DNA from 3 places in the Entomomonas sp. E7T21 genome. Region 3 is predicted to be linked to each of the others. Evidence: riboswitches for the same ligand, from Rfam matches in the RefSeq annotation. Region 3 holds a riboswitch; each other region holds the start of a gene.

Region 1 (6,300 bases), 760 kb from region 3:
TATTTGAAAAATAATAAGAACCATGGAGTTACTTAGGTAGACCTGCTTGTGCAACAGATGGACATGACTTATTAAGTACATATATAACATAATATTCATTCTGTAAGCTACCATAACCAGCTTGCCAGCGAGTTCTAGAGTAAGTGCATTGGTATTGCATATCAAAGCCAATCATACTTGCTTTACTTGATTGAAAATACCATGCGCCATAAGTGATTTCACCTGCTGCATTAGCGGGTAAAGATGTTAAACCAGCTATAACTCCTACAGTTATTACGAATGTAGTCATTAGTTTTTTCATAATATCTCTCCTAGAAATTTCCTTTGAAGCAAAAAGCACTACTTCTTTTAGTGCAAAATGATAATAAACTAATTAGGAAAGTTTATTATTAGACCTATGTATTATGACTAGAAAATTGTTCACTACTATTTTTCTAAAATAGCATAATATTTCTTTATCCCTCTAATGGCTTGAAGTCTATTAGTTCATATATATGATAGTTTTCTTTATCAGCTTTAAGTAGCTGTAGATAAAATTATTAATTTCCAGTTGATTATGATGTAACCATGAAATCAATATTTATTTAACAAGCTTAAGTGAAGGTCTTTTTAAATTATATAATTTATCTATTTCATATAGTTAAGATGTAAGGATTGTTCTAATTCTTCGTAAGAGTATCTAAGATCAAGAGTAAGGTTTGTGATTAGGGCAATCTATAACAGATGTTTTTTATGCTCAAGATTTAATTCTGCGGGTTCTCTAGTTCTATAGCGCTTTGTTGACATTGTTCTCCATAGGTATCCAGATTGTCCTTTTGTAATTCGTCCTAATGGTTTAGGTCTAGAGGTTCAGCTTCATTATCCTCCTATAGAAAAATTAAGGACAAGTTAAGATAAGACAGATTATTTAGCCCTTTAGCTGTTCGAATAGAAGCTAACTTAATACTATTATTAATGTTCTGTAATAAAAATATCTTTATTATTAGAAATAAAATAGCAACAAGTATTGTCTATCGTTATAATTTATTAAAATCTATTTAACACAAGGCTGAATGACTATTATGTTTGGGTTTAAAAAAAAGAACACAACAGATGTAGCTGCACAACAAAAAGCTGTGATAGAACCTAAATCTAACACTAAACGCTGGGTAATAAGAATTAGCGCAGGTGTTATAGGTATTTATTTGCTGGTTTGTATAGTAGTAGGTATGTATTGGAGTAATGAGCCTGAGATGTTTTCTGTAAAAGAAAATGCTCAACAAGCTGCTGTTGCTTTGCAGTTAGACCCACAAAACCTCCCTGTTGGTTTTACAACAGTGGAAACTTTAAAAAGAGTGGTTTCTACAGTTATTCATAAACCAGGTGGTTATCTTAATAATGATATGTTTCCTCCAGGATTATGGCTAGATAATATTCCTAGCTGGGAAATAGGTGTTTTAAAACAAACTCGTGATATGACATTGGCCATGCAAAGGGCTTTTTCTCGTTCTCAGTCACAGTCTTCTGAAAATATTAACCTATCTAAAGCGTTTGAAAATTTTAGTACAGAGCCAACACGTTGGTTATTTCCAGCTGCTGAAGAGCGTTATCAAAATGGTATTAATTTTTTAACTGCTTATGAAAAACAATTATTAAATCCTGATGATTCTAATGGTAAGTTTTATGCTAGGGCAGATAATCTTGCTGCATGGTTAGGGCTTGTAGAAACGCAATTAGGTTCAATTTCGCAACGTTTATCAGCTAGTGTTGGACAACAAAGTGCTGAGTTATCCGCTAAAGATATTACTGATGATCCTTCTGCTAAGGAAAAGATTGATAAAACACCTTGGTTACAGATAGATAATGTGTTTTATGAAGCACGTGGTCAAGCATGGGCTTTAGCTCATTTGTTACGTGCAGTTGAGATTGATTTTCAAGATATTTTAGCTAAGAAAGGTGCTTTAGTAAGCATAAGACAAATTATTCGTGATTTAGAAGCTACTCAGCAATCTATTTGGAGTCCAGTTATTTTAAATGGTAGTGGTTTTGGTTTTTGGGCTAATCACTCATTGGTAATGGCAAGTTATATTTCACGTGCTAATGCAGCAGTAATAGATTTACGTCGTTTATTAGAGCAGGGTTAATAGTGTGGCTAAAAAACTATCTTCTTTAGCAGATTTAGGTGGTTTAGTTTATTCAACTGATTCAGGGCGCCATTGCCCAGATTGTGGAAAACCTGTCAATCAATGTGACTGTAAGCAACAGTTAGTGATTGAAGGCGATGGTGTTGTCCGTATTCGCCGTGAAACTAAAGGAAGGGGAGGCAAAACTGTTACAACTATTACAGGTATCCCTTTACCAGAGTCAGAGTTAAAAGATTTAGCAACAGCTTTAAAACGTCGTTGTGGCACAGGTGGAACTTTAAAGGAAGGCATTATTGAAATTCAAGGTGAGCATGTTGAGTTGTTAATGCAAGAACTTGTTAAGCGTGGTTTTAACGTTAAGAAATCAGGGGGCTAAAACCCTATTAAATAATAAGGGCAAGTAATGTCAACAGTTATTAAGCGTACCCGTAAAGATGATGGTAGTGAGTGGACTGTAGCTGATACGCGCAGTGTTTATGGCGTTAGGCATTGGAGCGCTGGGTATTTTTCTATTGATGAGCAGGGAAAGTTATTAGTTCATCCGCAAGGAAATAATACCAGCAATATTGATTTACGTTCACTTATCAATCAATTAAATGAGTCTGGCTTACAGCTTCCTTTATTATTGCGTTTTCCTGATATTTTACAAGATCGTGTACGTCGTTTAACAGGTGCCTTTGATGAACAAATTGCCCGTTTAGATTATGCTGGAAAATATACAGCCGTTTATCCTATTAAAGTTAATCAACAAGAAGCAGTGGTAGCCAATATTATTGCTACAGAGCAAGTTTCTATTGGCCTTGAAGCAGGTTCTAAACCAGAGTTAATGGCTGTGTTAGCTTTAGCACCGAAAGGCAGTACTATTGTTTGTAATGGTTATAAAGATCGTGAGTTTATACGTTTAGCTTTAATGGGTAAAAAGTTAGGGCATAATGTTTTTATTGTTATTGAGAAAGAATCTGAAGTCCCTTTTGTTATTGAGGAATCTAAAGCCTTAGCAGTAGAACCACAGATTGGCTTACGTGTTCGGTTATCTTCTTTAGCCTCTAGTAAATGGGCTGATACAGGTGGAGATAAATCTAAGTTTGGTTTATCTGCTGCACAAATTTTTAGCGTAGTAAAAAGATTCACTGATGCTGGGTTAGCGCAGGGTATTCGCTTAATGCATTTCCATATGGGATCGCAAATTTCTAATCTTGCAGATTATCGTCGTGGCTTTAGAGAAGCTATTCGCTATTACGGAGAGTTACGTAGTTTAGGTTTACCTGTTGACTATGTGGATATTGGTGGCGGTTTAGGGGTGGATTATGATGGAACACACTCTCGCAATGATAGCTCTATTAATTATGATATGGAAGATTATGCAGCAAGTGTAGTAGGGATGATTAAGGAGTTTTGTGATCTGCAAGAGTTGCCACACCCTAATATTATGTCCGAAAGTGGTCGTGCTATTACAGCACATCATGCGGTGTTAGTAGTTAATGTTACAGATGTAGAAAAACATAATGATCAATCTCCTGTTATTGATAATTTGCTTGAACAGCCTGAAATTATCCAGCAATTAGTAGAGTTATTGTCACCCACTGACCCTGAGATGGTAACGGAGATTTATTGGCGTGCAGTACATTTAATTGAGGAAGCGTCTGCTCAATATTCAGTGGGTAAATTGGATATGGAGCAAAAGGCTGTGGCAGAGCAATGTTATTATGCTATTTGTCGTCGTTTATCTGACCAGTTAAAAGCCCGTCAAAAATCGCATCGTCCTGTTATGGATGAGTTGAACGATAAGTTGGCTGATAAATATATATGTAATTTTTCTGTTTTCCAAAGTTTACCTGACACATGGGCGATTGATCAGGTATTACCAACTATCCCTTTACAACGCCTCACAGAAGAACCTTTACGCCGCGCAGTATTACAAGATTTAACCTGTGATTCTGATGGTAAATTGCAACGCTATATCGATGAGCAAAGTATTGAAAGCACAATGCCAGTACACGAAATAGTTGATGGTGAAGACTATCTTATTGGTATTTTTTTAGTAGGTGCTTATCAAGAAATTTTGGGGGATATGCATAATTTATTTGGTGATACTGACTCTGTAAATATTTATCAACGTGCAGATGGTAGTGTTGAATACTCAGGTATAGAAACCCATGATACTATTGAAGATATGTTGCGTTATGTGCATATGTCACCTGAAAAACTGATTAATCTTTATCGAGATAAAGTAGGTAGTGCACATTTAACATCTTATGAACGTAATCAATATCTTGATGCCTTTCGTTTAGGATTAACGCGCTCTTCTTATTTAGCTGACTAAAAAGTAAATAATACAATAATATTACTTGTAACTTGTAACATTCTATTTTAATGTAAGCATCTGATTTTGCGTTAGGAAGTGGGAAACAGGTGATTCATTAAAATCCTGTGCTGCCCCCGCAACGGTAATTGATAGCTAAATTAGCACTGCTCTCTAATATAACCACTGTAATTTTTATGGGAAGGTGGAGTAAGCAGATCATAAGCCCGGAGACCGCCCTAAATTACTTATTTATAGGTATAGCGCAATTTACTACTGGTGTAGCGGAGGGTTCCACCAGCAGCTAGGGTTTATGCTGCCTGTTTTACCCTCCTCAAAAGCCGAATTATACTTTTGAGGGTTAACATGAAATTATCTTTTCTATCAGTATCTATTTTATTCTTATCCACTACTAGTACGACATTTGCCCAAGAAACAACTAATAAAGAACCTCTTGATGATGCTTTAAAATTAGATACCATCGTTGTGACAGCTAATAGGGATATTCAACCCCGTGAGGAAACAAATGCAGCTGTTACTGTATTTACTCGAAAAGATATTGATCGTTTACAACCTTCTAATGTTACAGAGCTTTTAAATAAAGTGCCTGGTGTACAGATTACTCAATCCGGAGGAATGGGAAGTAATACAGGCATTTTTATTAGGGGAACTAAAACAGCACAAAGTTTGGTACTTATCGATGGACAACGTATTGGTTCAGCTTCAGCAGGTGGGGCTGCATTACAACATTTAGCTATCGATCAAATTGAACGTATTGAGGTATTACGTGGCTCTCGTTCTGCAATATATGGTGCAGATGCTATTGGTGGTGTTATACAAGTTTTTACTCGTAGGGGAGATGGCAATGGTATAAAACCACGGTTGCGTATTGCAGGTGGTAGTAATGGGACTTGGGAGAAAAGTTTAGGTGTTGCAGGCGGTAATGATAAAACACGTTTTAGTTTAAATACTTCTTTATATGAAACTCAAGGCATAGACCGTACTCGTCGTTCTTTTCCATCAGACCATGATCATGATGCCTATCGCAATAAATCATTTAGTTTTACCTTTAGTCATCAGTTAACTGATGACATTGATGTTGGTTTTAATGCATTAGATCAGCGTGGTAAAACTGAATATGATAATCCTTATGGTCGTTATGATCCTGCAACTTATATGAGTTATCCAGATACTAAGCCTTATGATGATTTTAGTTTAAGTAGTACATCTGGTTATTTTAATTATCATATTAATGATTTTTGGACAACACGTTTAGAAGCAGGCCATGCTGAAGACAAAATAAAATCTAAAGATAAGTATAGTCCAACCAGTACTGTTTATAATACTTACCGTGACTCAGTAACTTGGTTGAACACACTTAATTTGAATGAAAAAAATACAGTTCTATTAGGTGTAGATTATTTAAACGATAAATTGCATAGTAGCACCGATTACGAGAGAACAAGCCGTTGGAATAGAGCTGGTTTTATTCAGCATAGTTATCAAGGTGATTTTGTCTTTACTGAGTTGGGTTTACGACACGATAAAAACCAACAATTTGGTAGTAAAAATACTTGGAATGCCAGTTTAGGTTTTAATATTAATCCTGATAATCAGTTAATTTTCTCTTATGCCGAAGGTTTTCGTGTACCAACATTTAATGATCTTTATGCACCACCTGGCTGGGGAGCAAATCCAAAATTAGATCCTGAAAAGTCTAAAAGCTATGAAATTCAATGGCGTAATCAACTAGCTGAAAAAACGCATTTAGAAGCCTCTGTTTATCGTACAGTGATACGTGATGCTATTGTTTCAGATAGTAGTTATAACATGCAGAATATTGATAAAGCACGTATTAATGGTTTTGAAGCATCG
Region 2 (6,300 bases), 820 kb from region 3:
CCGTTACTACCGCTGCAGCTGGTGCAGTAATAGGTGCTGTTGCTCTTCCGCCATTGGTAGCTGGTGCTGCAGTTTTGGTTGGTGCCGCAGCTGGTAAGAAATGTATAAAACCTGTTATTTTATTGGGAGATCGTACAGATCATGGTGGTAAAGTTATTACAGGTTTATCAGGATGTGAATATAAAGGACAGCCTGTAGCTTGTGTTGGTGATTTAGTAGACTGTCCTAAATGTGATGGTGTTTACCGCATAGTAGAGGGATCAGGTTGCCTAGATCATAAAGGTGTTCCTGTAGCTGTTGAGGGGATGAAAACAGGTTGTGGAGCAAAATTGATAGCAAGTCAATATGATTATGCTATGTTTGAATAAGTTAATTTAACATGAGTTCTCATAGTCCATAAATTGTTTTATGGATTATGAGTTTCTTATTTATAAGTGTAAAAATAAAAAGATCTTTGTTTTTAAAATCATTTATAATTTCTTAATTGTTATCTATGGTATTAGTCTATACTAAACAGTTCAAATCATAACTAGCGAATAAAAATGGTTTTCTATTAATGGATAAAATCGATTTCTCTTCACATACTCCTATGATGCAACAATACTTAGGGATAAAACAGGACTATCCAAGTCAATTATTGTTTTATCGAATGGGAGATTTCTATGAGCTATTTTTTGAAGATGCCAAAAGAGCTTCTAAGCTACTAGATATTACCTTAACGGCTCGTGGTAATTCAGCAGGTAATCCCATTCCTATGGCTGGTGTACCTTTTCATTCGGTAGAAGGTTATTTAGCTAAATTGGTAAGGCTTGGGGAATCTGTCGTTATCTGTGAACAGGTGGGAGATCCTGCTACCAGTAAAGGGCCTGTAGAGCGTAAAGTAGTTCGTATTATTACCCCTGGTACAGTAACAGATGAAGCGTTATTAGAAGATAGAAGAGATAATTTATTAATTGCTGTACTGGGTGATGAAAAATGCTTTGGTATAGCTGTATTAGATATTGCTAGTGGTCGTTTTTCTGTTCAAGAGTTACAAGGATGGGACAGTTTATTAGGAGAGTTAGAAAGATTAAATCCTGCTGAACTGTTGTATCCAGACGATTGGCCTATGGGCTTACCGATTGAAAAACGTAAGGGAGCACATCGTCGGCCGATTTGGGATTTTGATAGAGATACTGCTTTTAAAGGACTCTGTGAGCAATTTGGCACACAAGATCTAGCAGGGTTTGGTTGTCAACATTTAAAGTTAGCTATTGGTGCGGCAGGTTGTTTACTTATCTATGCGAAAGAAACGCAACGTACAGCGTTACCCCATATTCAGGGGCTTCACCATGAGCGTATAGAAGACAGCGTAATTTTAGATAGTGCAAGTAGACGCAATTTAGAAATAGATACTAATCTCAATGGTGGTTTAGATAATACCCTGTTAGCAGTACTAGATCGTTGCCAAACAACCATGGGAAGTCGTTTACTGGCTCGATGGTTAAATAAGCCGTTACGCCAAATTAACGTTATTCAATCAAGACAAGCGGCTATTGCTTGCTTATTAGATAACTATTGTTTTGAACCTATCCAGCCACTATTAAAAGAAATAGGGGATATGGAGCGGATATTAGCTAGAATAGGTCTACGTAATGCGAGACCAAGGGATTTAGCTAAACTACGTGATTCACTGATCATTTTGCCTGCGGTACAAGCAAAAGTAACCTGTTTAGAAAATAGCAAATTACAAAAGCTCACTCAATATATTACAGAGTACCCTGAGTTATCAGCTACCTTACAAAAAGCTATTATTGAAAATCCACCCGTGGTAATTCGTGAGGGAGGCGTATTAGCAGAAGGATATGATCAAGAGCTAGATGATCTGCGCAATATCAGTGAAAATGCAGGTCAATACTTAATGGATTTAGAAGTTCGGGAAAAAGAAAGAACAGGTATAGCCACCTTAAAAGTAGGGTATAACCGTGTTCATGGATATTATATTGAAATTTCTAAAGTTCAAGCTGGTAATGCTGAAATTCCCGTTGACTATATTCGTCGGCAAACTTTAAAAGGTGCCGAGCGTTATATTACTCCTGAGTTAAAAGAGTTTGAGGATAAAGCACTATCTGCTAAGAGCCGTGCTTTAGCCAGAGAAAAAGCACTTTATGATGAGTTAATAGAAAAGCTTATTCTACAATTACAGCCATTACAGAAAACAGCAGAGGCGGTAGCAAAATTAGATGTACTCTGTAATTTAGCAGAGCGGGCATTAAACCTAAATTTAAATTGCCCTGAATTTGTAGAAGAAACAGGTATCGCTATTGAACAGGGTCGCCACTTAGTTGTAGAGCAAGTGCTTGATACTCCCTTTGTAGCTAATGATCTTACATTAAATGATCAAACCCGAATGCTGGTTATTACAGGGCCTAATATGGGTGGTAAATCTACCTATATGCGACAAACAGCGTTAATTGTATTATTAGCTCATATTGGTAGTTATGTGCCTGCACAAACTTGTAAACTTTCCTTAGTAGATAGGATTTTTACTCGTATTGGCTCAAGTGATGATTTGGCGGGCGGTCGTTCTACCTTTATGGTGGAGATGACAGAAACAGCTAATATTTTACACAATGCCACTGAGCAAAGTTTAGTATTAATGGATGAGGTAGGGCGTGGCACCAGTACTTTTGATGGGCTTTCATTAGCATGGGCGGCAGCTGAATATTTAGCTAAACTAAAAGCTTTCACCTTATTTGCAACGCATTATTTTGAGTTAACTACCTTACCGGAAACTCTAGCAAATGTAGCAAATGTTCATCTTAAAGCCGCAGAATATAACGATACTATTGTGTTTTTGCATCATGTAATAGCAGGGCCAGCTAGTCAAAGTTATGGCTTGGCAGTAGCCAAATTAGCAGGTGTACCACAAGCTGTAATTAATAGGGCAAAAGACCATTTAGCTAAGTTGGAAGCTACTGCTATAGATACGACTGTTGCTAGTCAAACATTAGTAAATAATATCGAAGCTACTGTTGCAACACCTATTCAGGCGGACTTATTTAGTACGCCAACTCACCCAGTCATAGAAGAGTTGGCAATGATTAATCTAAATGAGTTAACACCTTTCAAAGCCTTAGAATTATTATACGGATGGCAAAAGAAAATTAAGTAGTTTTAATTAGGATAAGCAATGGTGAATACAGCCGTTCCATTGCTTTGTTCTTTAGAAATCTACCATCATAAATTTATCATTACTATATAAATAATTGAACTATATTATTGATAATACTAACCTATTAAAAATACTTAAATTGATTTTATACAACACTATTGAAAATAATAATGTGTATTATTATTCAAAGTCTGTATTTAAATAATGAAGTGTTTATAGGTTAAGTATAAATAACTTCGGAAGTGAGGTGTAATTCCTCCGCAGCCCCCGCTGCTGTAATGCTGACGAACCTGAGTAAGCTCACTGGATATTAATCTGGGAAGAGTCAGGTGAGGATGAGGCTAAGCCAGAAGACCTGTTTAAATACCTTGATTTTTTCTTCGGTGGGAAGGAAAGCAATAATTTTTATTATAATCACTTGCTGTATAGGTGATTATAATGCTATTGATTGCCTTAAGAGCCTGCCTGTTTACAGTCAGGCTTTTTATTTTATAAAAATACCTACCTTTTGCATTATTGTTATAGCTAAAGGTAAAGAATATGATACTTAAAAGAGTAGTTATTATTGGGGTAATGGGAATATGTTCTACACCATTAATGGCAGAGGAGACCAAACGGGAGGATGATTTATTAATTTTAGATCCAGTTATTGTTACTGCTTCGGCACGTTACGAGGATTTAAAAAGTGCTACCTCAACCGTACAAGTTATCGATCAAGCACAGATAGCACGCTCTAGTGCGTCTGATTTGACCAGTTTATTGGCTGAGAATGCAGTAGGCTTTTTTAGTGAATGGACGCCAGGGCAAACATCAATCAATATTCGTGGTGCATCTACTGATGGACAGGGCAAAGATTTTAAAAGCCAAGTTTTAGTGCTAATCAATGGTCGTAGGGCAGGCACAGCCAACTTATCTAAGTTATCACCCAGTGATGTGTATCGAATTGAAATTGTTCGTGGCCCCGCCTCAGTTATCTATGGTAGCCAAGCCATTGGTGGGGTTATCAATATCATTATGAAAAATGGTCATAACACCAAAGGCGGCAAGGTTACTTTAAAAGGAGGCTCCTTTGGGCTAGCGTATGGGCATGGCGAATATGGTTGGCAAAGCGAAGATGGACAGTTTACTGGCTATTTTGGTTTCAATAGCGCTACCCAAAATGATTATGATGCTGGTCAAGGTGGTGGTAAGCAGCATAATACCAGTTGGAAACGACATGGTTTTACAGGTGCTTTTAGCTGGCAGCTTGATGAAACTAATTTAGTGGATTTATCCGTACGTAAAGATGGTGTTTATGATGTAGGTTTTCGTGGTTCAGCCGCTAACTATCATGCAAAAGAAGATCGTTATAATAAATCAGCGGATCTTATTTGGAAACATGGCACTGATAGTGATCGACTCCGCTGGAAACTACATAATTATTGGTTTGAAGATGTTGATGATTTTAAATGGGCGTCCCCAAGTACAGCAGGTACTAGCCTTGACCATAATAAACGTAAATTAAGTGCAGTAGGACTTAAGTTTCAACCAGAGGTTGATTTAACCAGTAGCAATACCTTGTTATTAGGTGCCGATCTAGAAAAGAATAAATTGCGTTCTACACGTTATAGAGTTGGCTTAAATGGTGCGCCAATGACTCAAGTATCGCCTTATGACAATAATCAAAGAGAAAAAATGTATGCTTTATACTTTGAAGATGCTCAACGATTTCTTGATGATCGGTTAGTTTTTAAAGCAGGTGCTCGTTATACAGATGGTAAAACCTATTATGATAGAACACCTTATCTGCAAAATCAGCAAACTGGTTCTACCCATTATTATAAAACTACTTGGAGTACAGGATTAAACTTTCAAGCCACCGATTGGCTAAATTTAAAAGCCAGTATGGGGACTGGATTTAGAGCACCTACAGCATCAGAGTTGGGTGCAGATTATACCACTTTAGCTGGTTCACAAATTTATGGTACACCAGGACTTAAGCCAGAAACCAACAAACAGTATGAATTAGGAGCTGTTTTTTCAGGTGATAGCTGGTTGGTAGATGTGGTTTACTTTGAGAATAAAATTAAGGATCGTATTATTACCAAGCCACGTAGTAACACCAGTAATATATCAGATTATGTCAATAATCCTGATGATGTGGTCGTAAGAGGGATAGAAGTAAACAGCCGCTTTATGATGCATGAGTTACTAAGTTGGCAGAATAATTGGCAATGGAATGTCGAGGCAAACGGTGCTTGGAATTTCCATATGGAAGATAAAGGAGCGAAAGATCGCAATACTGATAAAGTACAACGTATGTATCAGTATCAAGCATCGATAGCCAATAGATTTGGACAAAGGGAAGTAGCTTATCCTTGGTTTATTCAAGTAACAGGAATTTTACGTGGTCCTATGTGGTATGATACTGAAGAGCGTTTAATCGCTGGTGCTGAACCGTATCGCAATTATATTCACCGTAAGTCACCTTTTATGGTGTGGAATATAAAAGGTGAGGTAGAGGTTTATAAGAATTTAACTGTATTCGCTGAAGTAAATAATCTATTTGATAAAAACCAACATCCTATTTTTATCGCTATTGATAAAAAGCCTTATATTCTAGATCCTGCTGCTTCTAATGGTGGGTTAGGTACTTCAATGATGGGTAGAGCAGTATATGTGGGCAGTACCTACCGTTTTTAAATGGTCTAAGTTGTTGCTAGTTGGGGTGCTGTGGTTAAGTAGTTATTCCAACTATGCCGCAGATTTTCCAGTACAAGTAGTTGATGCTATGGGGCGAACTGTGGTTATGCAACAAGCTCCACAACGTATTGTTACAGTATTTTCTTCTAATACAGAAATAGTGGCAGCTTTAGGATTAAGTAAACTAATTATAGGAATTGATGGTTATACTTATTATCCTGATAGTATTAAAGATGTGCCAAAAATTGGTGGGCGATTGGGGTTTTCATTAGATAGTATAGTGGCACAAAGTCCTGATCTAGTAATTATGACTCCCGCTCGGCAAGCTACCCATCAGCTTATTCCTGCACTAGATAAACTAGGTGTAACTAGTCTAGTAGTTAATGGTGGTTCGATTGATACTATTCTGCAAAATATCTTATTAATTGCCAAAATTACAGGTGTACCCAAAACAGGTGAACAGC
Region 3 (6,300 bases):
TATCGTTAATAGCCGCAGAACCTATTTCATGGCGCACCCCTTTACGGGTTACTCTGCCTACCCCTTCACCGCCATCAATGGTAATTTTGCCTGAATCATTCAGTGTTACTTGGGCAAAAATTAACATACCGTGAGTAACATCTATATCATCACCACCATCTTTTTGAATGGCGGCAACGGCTGTATTACCTTCAATACTAGGCTCTAATACATCTAAATCTAATACCACACCTGATGGTGTAATAATTGAAACTTGTGGAATAACAACTTGCTGCAATACCATTAAGGCCGCTACTTTAGCTGCTGCTGTGGCACAAGAGCCAGTGGTATAGCCTTTACGGTACTGCTTATTGTCAATCCAAACAAAGTGTTCCATTAGTTAATACTCACATGCTATATAACAAAGCATTGATAATAGCTGCCGCAATATTAGAACCACCTTTGCGCCCTGCCGCGGCAATATAAGGTAAATCACTTTGCATTAAGGCATCTTTTGATTCAGCCGCTCCCACAAACCCTACAGGAACACCAACCACAGCGGCTGGTTTTAATTTACCCTCTTGATATAACTCTAATAAACGGAACAGTGCCGTTGGTGCATTACCAAATACGAAGATTTTCTCACCCTCTTCGCCAGCTGCTTGTTCAACCGCCGCCATGGAGCGAGTAATTCCTTTAGCATGGGCAATGTCACGGGTAATCGGGTCTGCTACATAACAACGATACTGACAACCTAACTTATCTAAACGGGTTTTATTCATGCCAGATAACACCATATTAGTATCGGTATAAATAGTGGCACCATTTTTTAAAGCAGCTAATAATGCTTGATTTGCATCATCAGAAAATTTAAGAATATCTAACCAATCAAAGTCAGCACTGGTATGTACACAACGTTTAATGATCTTTTCTTGCAGTTCATCCACAAACTCATAATCAGGTCTAATTTCTTCAATAATTTCTTGAATAATTTCAAAACTTCTATCTTCAATATTTTGTGGTTGGGTTATATAGGTCATTTGTTTTCCTTAGCCTAAAAACTTAATAAAGCAATAACTAGCCGTAAACACTAACAAAGCTAATGTTGCGGCTACATACATCAGTTGAATGGTGCTAGTAATATCATTTTGCTCAATAGGGCGAACTTCATCCCCTAACCAAGGTTTCTCTACTAACTCACCAAAATAATTATTGGGCCCACCTAAGCGAACACCAAGCGCACCCGCCACAGTCGCCTCAGGCCATGCACAATTGGGGCTTTTATGTTGTTTACGATCACGCCAACCGATAACTAAAGCAGCTTTAGCATTGAGTTTGAGTAAATAGGCGGCAAAGGCAAATAACAACCAACTAATACGCGCAGGGATATAATTAAAGATATCATCTAACTTGGCAGAAAAATAACCAATGGCTTTATATTTAGGGGTTTGATAACCCACCATTGAATCTAAGGTGTTGACTGCCTTATAAGCCATCGCTAAGGGCACACCACCAATAAACAAATAGAACAAAGGAGCAATAATGCCATCGACACTATTCTCTGCTACGGTTTCAACCACTGCTCGAGTCATCTGTGGTTTATCTAGTTCTGTGGTATCCCTACCCACAATATAAGATAACTGCACTCGTGCTTGCTCTACTGTACCTGTATCTAATGCCTGATAAACAGACATTGCAGCATCTTTTAAACACTTAGTAGCTAAGATGGTATAGGCTAACACACATTCAACAATAAAACTCACCCACCATGACCATAAGCCCAGTAAATAGAGTAAGCCCCAAGTTACTAAGAAAGTACCACCGACAATAATCAACCATAACCATAAACCACCCCATTTTAGGGAGGCATCATTAGTGCATAAGTAGCGAATCTTTTGTTGCACAAAAGTAATGCTATTACCTATCCAACGCACAGGATGAGGCCATCCTTGCGGGTCACCCAATAATAAATCCGCCACAAAGCCAATAATGATTGGAAGAATAGGCAATAAATAACTCATACTAGCGCCCTATCCAGCCAATGGCACAGCATAAAAGGATTTTGATAAAAATGAATATGCAGGTAACTTGCTAGGGTATTGCCTACTTGATAACCACCTTGCCATTGTTTAATAACTTCGCCATCACGGGTTTTATACATGGCAAAAGCACAAGGCAAATCTGTGAAAAACTCTGAATGGTGGAATTCATGGCCTTTTAATATTTCACCCGTATCAGCCAATAAAGTATTGGTTAATGCTCTACCCTCACAATAACCAAAACGTTTTAAGCCTTTAGTCATTTGACTATAACCTGCTAATACCCCCACCATGTCAAAACTCTTACCATCAACCTGTAAAGACTCGCCTAAATACATCAAACCACCACATTCAGCATAAATAGGTTTAGCTTGCTGATGTGCTTGCAAAATAGACTGGCGCATAGCTTGATTAGCAGCTAGTTGCTCTGCAAACACTTCGGGAAAACCGCCCCCTAAATAAACCAAATCGCATTCAGGTAATTGGCTATCCGTTAATGGGCTAAAAGGTATTAACTGCAAGCCTAGTTGCTTAAGCAAATCTAAATTATCTTGGTAATAAAAATGGAATGCTGCATCCTGTGCAATGGCCATTGTTAAACCTTGGTATTTAGCTGTATTGGGTAATTTAGGCTCATTAACTGCAAGCTCTTGACCTGCACTTAACTCAATAATACGATCTACTTCAATATACTGTTCTATAGCATCGGCTAATTGCTGCCAGTAACTTTGCATATCCTGCATTTCTTCAGTAGGTACTAGACCCAAATGGCGTTCAGGCAATACTAACTCTGGCATATTAGGCAAACGACCTAATACAGGTATTTGACAATAGGTTTCTATGGCTTGTTTGAGTAGTTGATAGTGGCTATCGGTATTCACCCGATTAACCAATACCCCCACAATAGGCACATTGGGTTGAAATTTTTGAAACCCCATAACCGTAGCAGCAATAGAAGTTGAAACCGCTTTTCCATCAACCACTAAAATAATCGGGCAATTTAATATTTTGGCTAAACCTGCGCTACTGCAATAATTAGGGTCAACACCATAACCATCATATAGCCCCATTACCCCTTCAATAATGTTAATATCGGCAGTTTTAGCGTGAGACTGGAAAAGGTATTTAAGATTATTTTCAGGTAACATAAACGCATCAAGATTAAATGATGCATAGCCTGTAGCTAATTTATGCCAACCTGTATCGATATAGTCAGGACCTACTTTATAAGGTTGCACCTTTAAGCCTCGTCGCGTTAAAGCATGCATTAAACCTAACGTTACAGTGGTTTTACCTGCCCCACTGTGAGTTGCCCCAAACATAATTTTTTTCACAATATCTTTTGTCCATCCGCCCGAAAACAAAAATCCCCACCTTCTGTCAGGTAGGGATTTTCGTTTTGCTATAGATTGTATATGGGCTAAATAAACAAAATAAGCAGAACATACCCTCCCACCGAAGGTGTTACTCTGCGTTTAGATGGTCTTCTGGCTTTGCTTCATCCTTTCCTCTACCTTCCCAAACATTTCGTTCAGTGGTGTCTTAGAGGATCGTCCACATTACAGCAGCGGGGGCTGCGCAGGAATCACACCTGCTTCCATAATAACAACTTGTTATTACTAATCAAAAACGCATTAATTAAGTAACATACTAATTGAAATAGCTGGAAAACTACAACACTATTCAAAATAATCACTAGTTTGTTGATTTAAGTAAAAAATCAGTGATCTTTTGTTTAATTAACTTGGCACGAGTAGGATCTCGTGCTTCTGTAGAAATAGATACGATTAGACCCTTTTCTCGAATAACCGCAGGTGTAAAAAAATTGGAAGCCTCAGGCAATGCAGTATCATCAAACCATTGCCAATGTTCAATATATCGCCCTACCTCATCATTTACCTGCTGCTTATCCGTTGCTGCATAAATAATATGCATTCCTTTAGTATCATTAGCTTGAAAAGGACGTTGGATTATTTGTATATCAGGCAATGTTTTTATTTCTGGCAATACCTCTGGCGATACTACTGTAATCTCTGCACCTGTTCCCAGCAAGCCTTGCAACTTACGCAAAGCTACTTTTCCTGCGCCCACTACCAATACTTTTTTGTTTACTAACTTAAGCGTCAAAGGATATAACTTTGTCATACTAAATGGCCTTAAAATATTAAATCTGTCTATTTAAAACAATTTCTGAAATACCTTGCTGTTTATTTAGCACCCTTGCTAATACAAACAATACATCAGATAGACGATTTAAATATTGAATAGTCATCGGGATATATTCATCTTGCAGATCAGCAGCAATAACATAGCGTTCAGTACGACGACAAGTTACCCTCGCCACATGACAATGCGCACCTGCTTGCGAACCACCAGGTAATACGAAATCTTGTACTGGTTCTAACTGCTTCATTAACTCAGCCGCCCAACTCTCTAGAAACTCAACGTGACGCGTTGCTAATGCACAACGATTAGAGTTTGCTAATTGTGAACCTGCTACTAATAATTGATGTTGGATTGTTACTAGATTATCAAAAATTTCTTTATCTTCTATATAAACACGCAATACACCAATAGCAGTATTTAACTCGTCAATACCACCAATAGCCATAATACGTGGAGAGCTTTTGCTGATACGAGAACCATCACCTATACGAGTAGTACCTTGGTCACCTGTTTTAGTAATAATCTTTGATAATTGAAATCTCATAATAACTCCCCATAGTCTATTTATTATGCTACAAGGTTTATTTCTATTTATCTAGAAAATAATAAAATGATGGGAAGTATTTCACTTCATGAATAAGAATAAGTGTTTTGCAACAATAAGGTGTGAAAATTTGCTACAAAGCGCGTCTATCAATTCCGCCACAGTATAATACTGGCAGGACTCAAATCTGCAAAACCCGAAGGTCACAATGCCCTAATGTATTTCCACTGGCATTTATTTGTCACTTAAAATCTTTATTACTATTATCCACCCACTCCTGTGGTTAGTTTATAGTGGCAGGATTACCCGCGATATAGTAGAAGCTGAGATTCAACGCCTTGAGTGGATGTGGAAAAAAACTACACCCGCAGAACAACAATCTCAAACACAACAACAGTTTTGTATCCAACGACTAGACCAAGAAACTTGGGATACACTGGATTTATTTGATCAATTACAATTGCCAAGCATTATAGAAATATGTAGAAAAAGCCGTAATATGTCAGAGGCAGGTCGTAAACTGTTTAATCAGTCATGCCAACAAAGAGCCACCATCAATGACTCTGACCGTTTACGTAAATACCTACAAAAATTTGGATTAACATGGGAGATGATACAATAAATTATTTTATTGTTATCACAGAGACAATGGATGCAATAAAAAGCTTTCACAGACTTAAAAACAATGAAAATAACTCTATTGGATTATCCAATTACACGATAAAGTTATATCAATATTCGTAAAAGTTGTTTGACTGTTTAAGCTAACCACGCTTTAATTTATGTTTGTGAATTTAAATTAATCCAAGAGGATAGTGTGTTTAACTGGTCATATATTCAACAAGTTTTACCAACCTTTGAACATGCTCTGTGGCTTACAGTTAAAATATCAGCAGTAGGGATTTTGGCTGCGATTATTATAGGTGCTGTTTGTAGCATTGTTATTTTTTATAGGATTACGGTTATCTCTGCTATTGCTAGAGGTTATATAGCTTTTTTCAGAAATACGCCACTGTTGCTTCATTTATTTTTTATCTATTTTGGTTTACCTAGAGCCTTTAAGATTACACTAAGTTTTGAGGTAACTGCACTGATTGGTTTATCTCTGTTAGGCGGCGCTTATATGGCAGAAGCTTTTCGTAGTGGTATTGAAGCAGTGGCTAAATCACAATTTGAATCAGGGCAAGCAATTGGTTTGAATCGTTTGCAAATGATTCGCTATATAGTATTGCCACAAGCTATTTCCTATTGTGTACCTGCATTAGGTGCTAACTGTATTTTTTTATTTAAAGAAACCTCTGTATTTACTGCTATTGCAGGGACTGACATCACTACTATTGCCATTAACTTTATTAGTAATGATGGTCACAGTAATGAAAACTTACTGTTACTAGTGGTTGCTTATCTTATTGTGATATTACCTTTTATTTGCTTATTGTCTTATATTGAAAAGAGGATGCGCCATGCAGAATTTGGGAATTAATATCCTCTTTGATTGGATTACTATTAAACGCCTTTTAGAAGGGCTGTATTTCACCTTAGAAGTTTCTTTTGCTGCTATTTTACTAAGCA

What was found. A riboswitch is a leader RNA that binds a small molecule or an ion and turns the genes downstream of it on or off. The one in region 3 is predicted to bind cobalamin.
Region 1: another riboswitch for cobalamin. It lies ahead of ACQVD9_RS09625 (TonB-dependent receptor domain-containing protein); the one in region 3 lies ahead of ACQVD9_RS05845 (cobyrinic acid a,c-diamide synthase CobB).
Region 2: another riboswitch for cobalamin. It lies ahead of ACQVD9_RS09815 (TonB-dependent receptor); the one in region 3 lies ahead of ACQVD9_RS05845 (cobyrinic acid a,c-diamide synthase CobB).

Annotation. Positions count from the first base shown of each region.
Region 1 covers NZ_CP191672.1:1,986,559-1,992,858, reverse strand. The annotation lists gene ACQVD9_RS09645 (hypothetical protein) at 29-301, opposite strand; gene ACQVD9_RS09640 (DUF2333 family protein) at 1,062-2,123, shown strand; gene ACQVD9_RS09635 (translation initiation factor Sui1) at 2,128-2,499, shown strand; gene speA (arginine decarboxylase) at 2,527-4,446, shown strand; cobalamin riboswitch at 4,480-4,681, shown strand; gene ACQVD9_RS09625 (TonB-dependent receptor domain-containing protein) at 4,792-6,300, shown strand, end outside.
Region 2 covers NZ_CP191672.1:2,037,771-2,044,070, reverse strand. The annotation lists gene ACQVD9_RS09825 (PAAR domain-containing protein) at 1-368, shown strand, start outside; gene mutS (DNA mismatch repair protein MutS) at 590-3,154, shown strand; cobalamin riboswitch at 3,345-3,531, shown strand; gene ACQVD9_RS09815 (TonB-dependent receptor) at 3,695-5,836, shown strand; gene ACQVD9_RS09810 (ABC transporter substrate-binding protein) at 5,811-6,300, shown strand, end outside.
Region 3 covers NZ_CP191672.1:1,222,008-1,228,307, reverse strand. The annotation lists gene cbiD (cobalt-precorrin-5B (C(1))-methyltransferase CbiD) at 1-376, opposite strand, end outside; gene ACQVD9_RS05855 (cobalt-precorrin-8 methylmutase) at 387-1,019, opposite strand; gene cbiB (adenosylcobinamide-phosphate synthase CbiB) at 1,029-2,000, opposite strand; gene ACQVD9_RS05845 (cobyrinic acid a,c-diamide synthase CobB) at 1,997-3,352, opposite strand; cobalamin riboswitch at 3,479-3,657, opposite strand; gene ACQVD9_RS05840 (precorrin-2 dehydrogenase/sirohydrochlorin ferrochelatase family protein) at 3,714-4,163, opposite strand; gene ACQVD9_RS05835 (cob(I)yrinic acid a,c-diamide adenosyltransferase) at 4,183-4,728, opposite strand; gene ACQVD9_RS05830 (hypothetical protein) at 4,967-5,350, shown strand; gene ACQVD9_RS05825 (amino acid ABC transporter permease) at 5,546-6,211, shown strand; gene ACQVD9_RS05820 (amino acid ABC transporter permease) at 6,192-6,300, shown strand, end outside.